3 linked regions of the Spartinivicinus poritis genome follow. The protein of the gene in region 3 binds, or shares a complex with, the protein of the main gene of each other region. Links are inferred from orthologs where the notes say so. Each region holds a gene or a part of one and is shown on either strand. Other genes may lie near its edges.

Evidence for each region. Proteins that work in one complex are often made in the same cells at the same time.
Region 1: the proteins of accD (region 3) and accC are in contact, whole or in part, in a solved structure (PDB 8UXZ), measured with the Escherichia coli proteins. The link is inferred for Spartinivicinus poritis from one-to-one orthologs.
Region 2: the proteins of accD (region 3) and accB are in contact, whole or in part, in a solved structure (PDB 8UXZ), measured with the Escherichia coli proteins. The link is inferred for Spartinivicinus poritis from one-to-one orthologs.

What each region holds. Positions count from the first base shown.
Region 1 is NZ_JAPMOU010000004.1:55,506-58,323, reverse strand. It holds accC (acetyl-CoA carboxylase biotin carboxylase subunit), read right to left. Parts: upstream 2,171-2,818; coding sequence 830-2,170; downstream 1-829. Other genes in the region: aroQ (type II 3-dehydroquinate dehydratase), read right to left, coding at 2,816-2,818; accB (acetyl-CoA carboxylase biotin carboxyl carrier protein), read right to left, coding at 2,200-2,667; prmA (50S ribosomal protein L11 methyltransferase), read right to left, coding at 1-754. UniProt on the Escherichia coli protein: This protein is a component of the acetyl coenzyme A carboxylase complex; first, biotin carboxylase catalyzes the carboxylation of the carrier protein and then the transcarboxylase transfers the carboxyl group to form malonyl-CoA.
Region 2 is NZ_JAPMOU010000004.1:54,436-57,390, forward strand. It holds accB (acetyl-CoA carboxylase biotin carboxyl carrier protein), read left to right. Parts: upstream 1-1,221; coding sequence 1,222-1,689; downstream 1,690-2,955. Other genes in the region: dsbD (protein-disulfide reductase DsbD), read left to right, coding at 1-327; aroQ (type II 3-dehydroquinate dehydratase), read left to right, coding at 633-1,073; accC (acetyl-CoA carboxylase biotin carboxylase subunit), read left to right, coding at 1,719-2,955. UniProt on the Escherichia coli protein: This protein is a component of the acetyl coenzyme A carboxylase complex; first, biotin carboxylase catalyzes the carboxylation of the carrier protein and then the transcarboxylase transfers the carboxyl group to form malonyl-CoA.
Region 3 is NZ_JAPMOU010000003.1:242,863-247,335, forward strand. What follows is about bases 1-2,873. They hold accD (acetyl-CoA carboxylase, carboxyltransferase subunit beta), read right to left. Parts: upstream 2,011-2,873; coding sequence 991-2,010; downstream 1-990. Other genes in these bases: folC (bifunctional tetrahydrofolate synthase/dihydrofolate synthase), read right to left, coding at 1-1,001; trpA (tryptophan synthase subunit alpha), read right to left, coding at 2,183-2,873. In the rest of the region: more of trpA, read right to left, coding at 2,874-2,980; trpB (tryptophan synthase subunit beta), read right to left, coding at 2,992-4,215; ORQ98_RS04110 (phosphoribosylanthranilate isomerase), read right to left, coding at 4,193-4,473.

The DNA.
Region 1 (2,818 bases), on a different replicon or contig from region 3:
TACCACCAGTTTTGGTTAAAGAAGCTAACCGTTCTGCAAGGCTGATTAAAGGTCCTGCTAGGATATTCGCTAGCATAATGTCTACAGGCTGATCAGGTGCCTGTTCAGGTAAAAAGGTGTATAAACGGTTAGCTGCTATATTATTACGCTGGCCATTAGCAATCGTTGCTTCTAATGCTTGAGGGTCATTATCAATAGCAACCACATTGGCTGCACCCAGAATTAATGCAGCAATACCTAAGATCCCTGAGCCACAGCCATAGTCAATCACTTGTTGATTAGTGACTTCATTGTTACCTAGCCATTCTAAGCACAGCGCTGTGGTAGGGTGAGTGCCAGTGCCAAAGGCCAGGCCTGGGTCTAAAATTAAGTTAGCTGCATTAGGGTCAGGAATTTCTCGCCAGCTTGGGCAAACCCAGAGCCTTTTCCCAAATTGAATAGGATGGTAGTTATCCATCCACTCCCGTTCCCAATCCTTATCTTCAACTATTTCTACTTTGTAGTTGGGTAATGGTTGTGGGCTAAGTTCATTAGCTAAATATGCCAATACCAAGTCTATTTCTGTGTTTGCCTCAAACAAGCCAATGACCTGGGTATTATCCCAAAGTGGTGTTGTACCTAAGGCTGGCTCAAATACTGGTTGATCTTGGCCGTCTTGTAAGGTGACGGCGTTTGCACCAATTGCCAGAAGTAAATCTTCCAGTGTTTCGCTTTGGTCGCGGGTTGTATCCAGTTTGACTTGAATCCAGGGCATGAGGGGATAGTTTTTAATTTGAGTAATTATTGAAGGGAGGCGAGCTTAGCTAAGCTCGCCTCAATGACTATCTACTTAATGGGATAGCTTTTGTTCCAGATAATGAATGTTAACCCCACCTTTGGCGAAGTTAGCGTCTCTTACTAGCTCTGCATGCAGTGGTGCATTGGTACGAATACCATGAACAACCAACTCATCCAGTGCGTGACGCATTCTTGCCAGGGCGACTTCTCGGGTTTCGCCATAGCTAATGACTTTGGCAATGAGCGAGTCGTAATAAGGGGGGACTTTATAGCCACTGTATAAATGAGAGTCGACACGAATCCCAATACCGCCAGGGGCATGGAAGTGCTTGATCTCACCAGGTGATGGCATAAAGGTTTTGGGGTCTTCAGCATTGATTCGACACTCAATAGCATGACCTTTAATGGTGATATCTTCTTGCTTGATACTTAAAGGCTGACCACTGGCGATCAATAACTGCTCTTTAACAATATCAACGCCGGTCACCAACTCAGATACTGGATGTTCAACCTGAACCCGAGTATTCATCTCAATGAAGTAGAACTTGCCATCTTCGTATAAAAACTCAAAGGTGCCGGCACCACGATAACCAATTTCAATACAAGCATTCACGCAGCGCATGGCAATATCATTGCGCGCTTCTTCAGGAATTCCTGGGGCTGGTGCTTCTTCAATAACCTTTTGATGGCGACGTTGCAGCGAACAGTCTCGATCACCTAAGTGAATGGCATTCCCCTGGCCGTCAGCGAGTACCTGAACTTCTACGTGGCGTGGGTTTTCCAGAAATTTTTCCAGATATACCATTTCGTTGCCAAAAGCTGCTAAGGCTTCAGATTGAGTAACATTAATCGCGCTAAGTAAATGGGCTTCGCTGTGAACAACCCGCATACCACGACCACCACCACCACCGGATGCTTTGACAATAACGGGGTAGCCAATGTCTCGGGCAATGGCAAGTGAACGTTCTTTGTCACCCGTCAGCGGGCCATTTGAGCCTGGTACTGTGGGCACACCAGCTTTTTGCATAGCTTTGATGGCTGACACTTTGTCACCCATTAGTCGAATCACATCAGGTGAAGGGCCGATAAAGGTAAAGCCGCTGTTTTCAACTTGCTCTGCAAAGTCAGCATTTTCGGCTAAAAAACCATAACCAGGGTGGATAGCCACAGCATCAGTGACTTCTGCTGCGCTGATTAGGGCCGGAATATTTAAGTAGCTTTCAGTAGGGTTGTTAGGACCAATGCAAACGCTTTCATCTGCTAAGCGAACATGCATTAGTGATTCATCTGCTTTAGAGTGAACAGCAACGGTTTTAATGCCAATTTCTTTACAGGCTCGTAAAATCCGTAGTGCAATTTCCCCTCGGTTGGCAATGAGTACTTTCTCAAGCATGGTGGGTATCCTGCTACTGTCGGGTCGGTTTAAACGATGGTAAACAGCGGCTGATCAAACTCTACAGGTTGACCATTTTCCACCAGAATGGCTTCGATTGTGCCTGTTTTGTCAGCTTCGATCTGGTTCATCATTTTCATCGCTTCGACAATACACAAAACATCGCCAGCTTTGACATGTTGACCAACTTCAACAAAAGCAGGTGAGCTGGGAGAAGGTGCGCGATAAAAAGTACCTACCATCGGTGAGGCTACTTGATGACCTGTTGGCTTGGCTGCAGGTGCAGACTCTTCCTTTGTTTCGACTGGAGCCGCTGCTGCCGCAGTAATAGGTGCTGGAGCTGCTGGTGCAGCTACTGCATATTGAGCAGGAGCAATCATCGGTGAGTTAGCGTGCCGACTAATACGAACCGACTCTTCACCTTCTTTAATTTCCAGTTCATCAATACCAGATTCTTCTAGTAACTCGATCAGTTTTTTTACTTTTCTAATATCCATAGCGTCATCTCGGATAAATTGAACTTATTGTTGAAGCAAAAACAAAGCAGCAGTGTGCTGACATTTGTTGTGCTTTACTGGTTTTAAACTTTTTTGGTCTTAAATTTTGCAAAGGGCTAAAAATGCGGAGGGTATGCCTCTTTAGCCCTTA
Region 2 (2,955 bases), on a different replicon or contig from region 3:
GCACTAGCTAAGGCTAAAAATCAGCAAAAGCCAGTCATGGTTGATTTCTACGCTGACTGGTGTATTTCTTGTAAAGTTATAGAGAGAGAAGTTCTTCCTGCAGACAATGTGAAGCCTCTTCTTACCCAATTTTCACTAATTAAGCTTGATATCACCGCTTTCAATCAAGACCAACAACAACTGCTCAAACAATACTCAATTTTTGGCCCACCAGCGCTGCTTTTCTTCAGCCGAACCGGTGAGGAGCTAGAAAATCTTCGTGTACAGGGAGAGATAACCGCTAACTCCCTGGAAAATCACTTAAGATCGACGCTAAATCGCAGCTAACTCCTGCAAGCTTGAGCATTTGCTTCTATAATTACCAGTTCAGCCCTAAAAACGGAAAAAGTTACGCGATCTTGCATACAATATTAGAGACTTTGCTTTTAAAGTCTTTAATCATGCAAATAGTGGACAGCAGCTGCCATTTTATGCACAATCGGCCGTTACATTTTTGATCATTAACTCTGTCATTACCCGTTACTGTCAGCACAAGCGAACAAAGGCAACTGCTGACAGCAGTTGAGTATGACCTCAGTCGGCATGATTTGTAGTACAAGCGGAGACAGCTCAAACGTTGAGAGCCTTAACTTATGGCAACAATCTTAGTGCTGCACGGGCCTAATTTAAATTTATTAGGCACTCGGGAACCAGCTATTTACGGTTCAACTACTTTAGACGATATCAACCAAACCCTGACCACTCAGGCTGTTGATCATGGTCATCACCTACAAACACTGCAAAGTAATGCAGAGTACGAGTTAATTGAACGGATTCATGACGCAAAGCGTGAAGGGGTTAACTTTATTATTTTTAATCCTGCGGCTTTTACGCATACGAGCGTGGCACTGCGCGATGCATTATTAGGGGTAGAGATTCCTTTTATCGAGGTTCACCTCTCTAACGTCTATCAACGTGAACCTTTTCGGCACCATTCTTACTTTTCGGATGTTGCTGTTGGGGTGATTTGTGGGCTGGGTACTCAAGGCTATGCGCTTGCGCTACAGGCAGCCATCAAACATCTAGAAGACTAAGGGCTAAAGAGGCATACCCTCCGCATTTTTAGCCCTTTGCAAAATTTAAGACCAAAAAAGTTTAAAACCAGTAAAGCACAACAAATGTCAGCACACTGCTGCTTTGTTTTTGCTTCAACAATAAGTTCAATTTATCCGAGATGACGCTATGGATATTAGAAAAGTAAAAAAACTGATCGAGTTACTAGAAGAATCTGGTATTGATGAACTGGAAATTAAAGAAGGTGAAGAGTCGGTTCGTATTAGTCGGCACGCTAACTCACCGATGATTGCTCCTGCTCAATATGCAGTAGCTGCACCAGCAGCTCCAGCACCTATTACTGCGGCAGCAGCGGCTCCAGTCGAAACAAAGGAAGAGTCTGCACCTGCAGCCAAGCCAACAGGTCATCAAGTAGCCTCACCGATGGTAGGTACTTTTTATCGCGCACCTTCTCCCAGCTCACCTGCTTTTGTTGAAGTTGGTCAACATGTCAAAGCTGGCGATGTTTTGTGTATTGTCGAAGCGATGAAAATGATGAACCAGATCGAAGCTGACAAAACAGGCACAATCGAAGCCATTCTGGTGGAAAATGGTCAACCTGTAGAGTTTGATCAGCCGCTGTTTACCATCGTTTAAACCGACCCGACAGTAGCAGGATACCCACCATGCTTGAGAAAGTACTCATTGCCAACCGAGGGGAAATTGCACTACGGATTTTACGAGCCTGTAAAGAAATTGGCATTAAAACCGTTGCTGTTCACTCTAAAGCAGATGAATCACTAATGCATGTTCGCTTAGCAGATGAAAGCGTTTGCATTGGTCCTAACAACCCTACTGAAAGCTACTTAAATATTCCGGCCCTAATCAGCGCAGCAGAAGTCACTGATGCTGTGGCTATCCACCCTGGTTATGGTTTTTTAGCCGAAAATGCTGACTTTGCAGAGCAAGTTGAAAACAGCGGCTTTACCTTTATCGGCCCTTCACCTGATGTGATTCGACTAATGGGTGACAAAGTGTCAGCCATCAAAGCTATGCAAAAAGCTGGTGTGCCCACAGTACCAGGCTCAAATGGCCCGCTGACGGGTGACAAAGAACGTTCACTTGCCATTGCCCGAGACATTGGCTACCCCGTTATTGTCAAAGCATCCGGTGGTGGTGGTGGTCGTGGTATGCGGGTTGTTCACAGCGAAGCCCATTTACTTAGCGCGATTAATGTTACTCAATCTGAAGCCTTAGCAGCTTTTGGCAACGAAATGGTATATCTGGAAAAATTTCTGGAAAACCCACGCCACGTAGAAGTTCAGGTACTCGCTGACGGCCAGGGGAATGCCATTCACTTAGGTGATCGAGACTGTTCGCTGCAACGTCGCCATCAAAAGGTTATTGAAGAAGCACCAGCCCCAGGAATTCCTGAAGAAGCGCGCAATGATATTGCCATGCGCTGCGTGAATGCTTGTATTGAAATTGGTTATCGTGGTGCCGGCACCTTTGAGTTTTTATACGAAGATGGCAAGTTCTACTTCATTGAGATGAATACTCGGGTTCAGGTTGAACATCCAGTATCTGAGTTGGTGACCGGCGTTGATATTGTTAAAGAGCAGTTATTGATCGCCAGTGGTCAGCCTTTAAGTATCAAGCAAGAAGATATCACCATTAAAGGTCATGCTATTGAGTGTCGAATCAATGCTGAAGACCCCAAAACCTTTATGCCATCACCTGGTGAGATCAAGCACTTCCATGCCCCTGGCGGTATTGGGATTCGTGTCGACTCTCATTTATACAGTGGCTATAAAGTCCCCCCTTATTACGACTCGCTCATTGCCAAAGTCATTAGCTATGGCGAAACCCGAGAAGTCGCCCTGGCAAGAATGCGTCACGCACTGGATGAGTTGGTTGTTCATG
Region 3 (4,473 bases):
GCTCGCCTTGCTTGATAAGTTTGTTGCAAACGCTGTGCGATCATTTCTGCCGCAGCGGGGTTATGGGCAACATCTAAAATCAATCGAACCGGCTTACCTTTAATCCTGACTTGCTCTACTTGCAAGCGGCCTAATAGTCTAGCACTCATTAAGCCATTCACTATGGCTTCATACGGTATTGATAAAGGCAACTGTTGCAGGGTTTGCAAGACAGTTAGTGCATTGGTAAAGGGCAGCGAAGGATAAGGCAAACCAGGTATTTCACAATCAACGACTTTTCCAGCCCTATCGATATTTGTTTTACCTTTAAATACCCAGGTATTAGCTTGTTGTTCAGCAATAAAGTCCTTACCTTTAACCAACAGCTGAAACTGCTCGGCTTCAGCTCGCTGGATAACTGACGGGTAAAGGGTTTCATCACCATAGATCAATGGCGCATCTGGCCGAGCGATACCGGTTTTTTCCCAGGCAATTGTATTTAAGTCATTACCTAAAAAGCTTTCATGGTCCAGGCCAATACTAGTCACTACAGCAATATCCGGATCAATAATATTGACTGCATCCAACCGCCCCCCTAACCCCACTTCAAGCAATACAACATCTAACGGCTGTTGCTGAAACAACCAAAAAGCTGCCAAAGTGCCAAACTCAAAGTAAGTTAGAGAAGTCTCTTTCCTGGCTAAGTCAACCGCATGGAATGCTTCTATTAACTGGCTATCGGATACCGGCTGCCCCTCAATCACCACTCGTTCGTTATAGTGTAAAAAGTGAGGAGAGGTATATACCCCAACTCGGTAACCCGCCTGTTGTAAAATCGCCTGCAACATGGCAATAGTACTGCCTTTGCCATTAGTACCTGCAACCGTAATCACCCATTTGCCAAGTTTAGCTGGATTAAGTTGGGTAAAAACCTGTTGAATGCGCGTTAAACCAAGATCAATTTCGGTAGGGTGAAGGCTCTCTAACCAAGAGAGCCACTCAGTTAATTGTTTACACCTCATTTTTTGGTTCTGTTGCAGGTGGCTGCTCTTCAGTATTCTCTGTATTTGCTTCAGCAGCTGGCTCGCTGGTTTCACTCGCGTCATCACTCTGCGCCTGATCGGCAACAGCTGTCGTCTCTTCTTCTGCCACCTCATTCGCAGCAATTTCTGCAGTAAAATAAAAGGTCATTTTTTCCAGTAAGGAAGCAATCCGGTCACGAAGCTGGCTTCGTTGTAAAATCATATCAACGGTGCCATGTTCTAATAAAAACTCACTGCGTTGAAAGCCTTCAGGTAATTTTTCCCGAACCGTTTGCTCAATGACTCGAGGACCAGCAAAGCCAATCAGTGCATTTGGCTCAGCAATATTAATATCACCCAACATGGCTAAACTGGCAGAAACCCCACCATAAACTGGATCAGTCAAAACAGAAATAAAAGGCAGGCCTGCGGCTTTCAGTTTTTCAAGCGCAGCACTGGTTTTTGCCATTTGCATTAAAGAAAATAACGCTTCCTGCATCCGCGCCCCACCGCTGGCCGCAAAACACACTAAAGCGCAACGTTGCTCCAAACAGACATTCACCGCTTGAACAAATTTCTCTCCCACTACTGACCCCATTGAGCCGCCCATAAAGGAAAACTCAAAGGCTACTGTAGCCACGGGTACACCTTTAACAGTACCTTTCATGGCTAATAACGCATCTTTTTGCCCGGTTTGTTTTTGTGCAGCATTTAACCGGTCTTTATATTTTTTGCTATCTCTGAATTTCAGGCGATCTTCCGGCTCTAAATCTGCCGCAATTTCCTCACGATTTTCTGGATCTAAAAAGTAATCTAAACGCGTTCTAGCAGAAATCCGCATATGGTGGTCACATTTTGGACACACATCGAGATTTTCTTCAAGCTTTGGCTGATACAAAATTGCCCCACACTTGACGCACTTTTTCCACAGCCCTTCTGGTACATTACTGTGTTTTTTCGAACCAGACAAAGACGGCAGATTAAATTTATCTAATAACCAATTAGCCATAAGTTGCTACCTAAAATAACAAAGCGGAGGTGCTAATGCAGAACCCCTATGAATATTCTGGGGCAATACCCTAGCACTTCCGCTACAAACAAAAAATACGATAAAACCCTATATAAGATCTATTGACGTTTGCTCCAAGATTCTGCTAAGGGCAAACACCAAACAAAACCTATTAATCAATTGCCTGACGAATAGAGCCTAGTAGCTCTTTAACCGCAGCAATGGTAGTTTGATCATTATTGCCAGCAGCAATTTTTTTCACAATTGCACTGCCCACCACCACTGCATCAGCCGTTTGAGCAATCGCCCTGGCCGTTTCCGCATCTCGAATACCAAACCCAACACCCACAGGTAACTGAGTATATTGTCGAATCCTTGCTAGTTGACTGTTGACCGCATCGACATCAAGGGTAGCAGCCCCAGTGACACCTTTTAAGGACACATAATAAATAAACCCAGAGGCACTATCACAAATGGTTTTAATTCTGGCTTCTGCTGTCGTAGGGGCTAATAGATAAATAGTATCTATATCTTTTGCTTTTAGCTGTTCAGCCAACGGGCCAGCCTCTTCTGGTGGTAAGTCCACGGTTAAGACGCCATCGACACCCGCTTCAGCAGCAGCTTCAGCAAATACTTGATAGCCCATCACTTCAACTGGATTGAGATATCCCATTAATACAACAGGCGTTTGATTATCCTGTTGGCGAAACTCAGCCACCATTGCCAACACGTTTGACAGCGTAACGCCATGGGATAGTGCTCTCTCGCAAGCCTGCTGAATAACAGGCCCATCAGCCATGGGGTCAGAAAAGGGGACCCCAAGCTCAATAATGTTAGCCCCCGCTTCCACCATTGCATGCATTAACGGCACAGTCAGCTGGGGTGAATTATCACCAGCGGTCACATAAGGAATCAACGCCTTCCGCTGTGTGTTTTTCAGTTGTTCAAAACAAGATTGTATTCGACTCATTGTTCGCCCCGTTAGCTCCAGTCCACGCCATCAATTGCCGCTACGGTATGAATATCTTTATCGCCACGGCCTGATAAATTGACCACAATGACTTGATCATTTGCCATCGTGGGTGCTAGCTTTTCGACATAAGCTAACGCATGACTACTTTCTAAAGCAGGGATAATCCCTTCCATACGAGTCAAACTATGAAATGCGGCTAATGCCTCCTGGTCAGTAACCGCCACATATTCTGCTCGGCCAGTATCTTTTAACCAAGCATGCTCAGGCCCTACGCCAGGATAGTCTAAACCTGCCGAAATAGAGTGAGTGTGAATGATCTGGCCTGCATCATCTTCCATTAAATATGTGCGGTTGCCGTGCAATACCCCTGGTTTACCAGCACATAAAGGTGCTGCATGACGACCAGTGGCCAAGCCTTCACCAGCTGCCTCTACTCCAATAATATTAACGGAGGTATCACCAATAAAGGGATAAAACAACCCAATCGCATTAGAGCCACCCCCGACACAAGCCACAATGCTATCGGGTAATTTACCTGTTTGCTCAAGACATTGACTACGCGCTTCACGGCCAATGACTGACTGAAAATCACGGACCATTTGAGGATAAGGGTGGGGCCCGGCCACAGTACCAATAATATAAAAGGTATTATCTACATTGGTCACCCAGTCACGCATGGCTTCATTTAAAGCATCTTTTAGGGTACGAGAGCCAGACTCAACAGGAATCACTTCAGCACCCAGTAGCGACATCCGATACACATTCAACGATTGTCGTTTAACGTCTTCAGCACCCATATAGACATGACACTCTAAGCCCAGGCGAGCAGCTACGGTTGCTGAAGCAACGCCATGCTGGCCAGCTCCGGTTTCAGCAATCACCCGAGGCTTCCCCATATGCTTAGCCAGTAGTGCCTGGCCAATGGTGTTATTCACCTTATGGGCACCAGTATGATTTAAGTCTTCACGCTTTAAATAAATTTGCGCACCACCCAGGTGCTTGGACCATCGCTCAGCAAAATACAGTGGAGATGGACGACCAACATAGTGAGCTAGGTCTTTATCAAACTCTGCCTGAAAGTCTGGGTCTCGCCACAATTTGTGGTAAGTTTCTTCTAACTCAGCTAATGCCGCCATCAAGGTTTCAGATACAAAACGACCACCGTAAGGCCCAAAATGACCACGGCTGTCGGGTAGTTTTAATAGATCTTCAACACTGTATTGTTGAGACACTGGCAACCTCTCGAATAAACGCATTAATTTTGGCAGGATCCTTAATACCTTTTGCTTGCTCCACCCCGCCACTCACATCCACAGCAAAAGGTTTTACCTGTTGAATAGCCATTGCCACATTATCAGCGGATAAGCCACCGGCAAGAATAATCGGTTTGCTGGGATGAGCAGGAATACACTGCCAATTAAAAGTTTCACCGGTTCCACCTGGAATACCGGGGCGGTAACTATCTAATAAGATACCTGCCGCCGACTTAT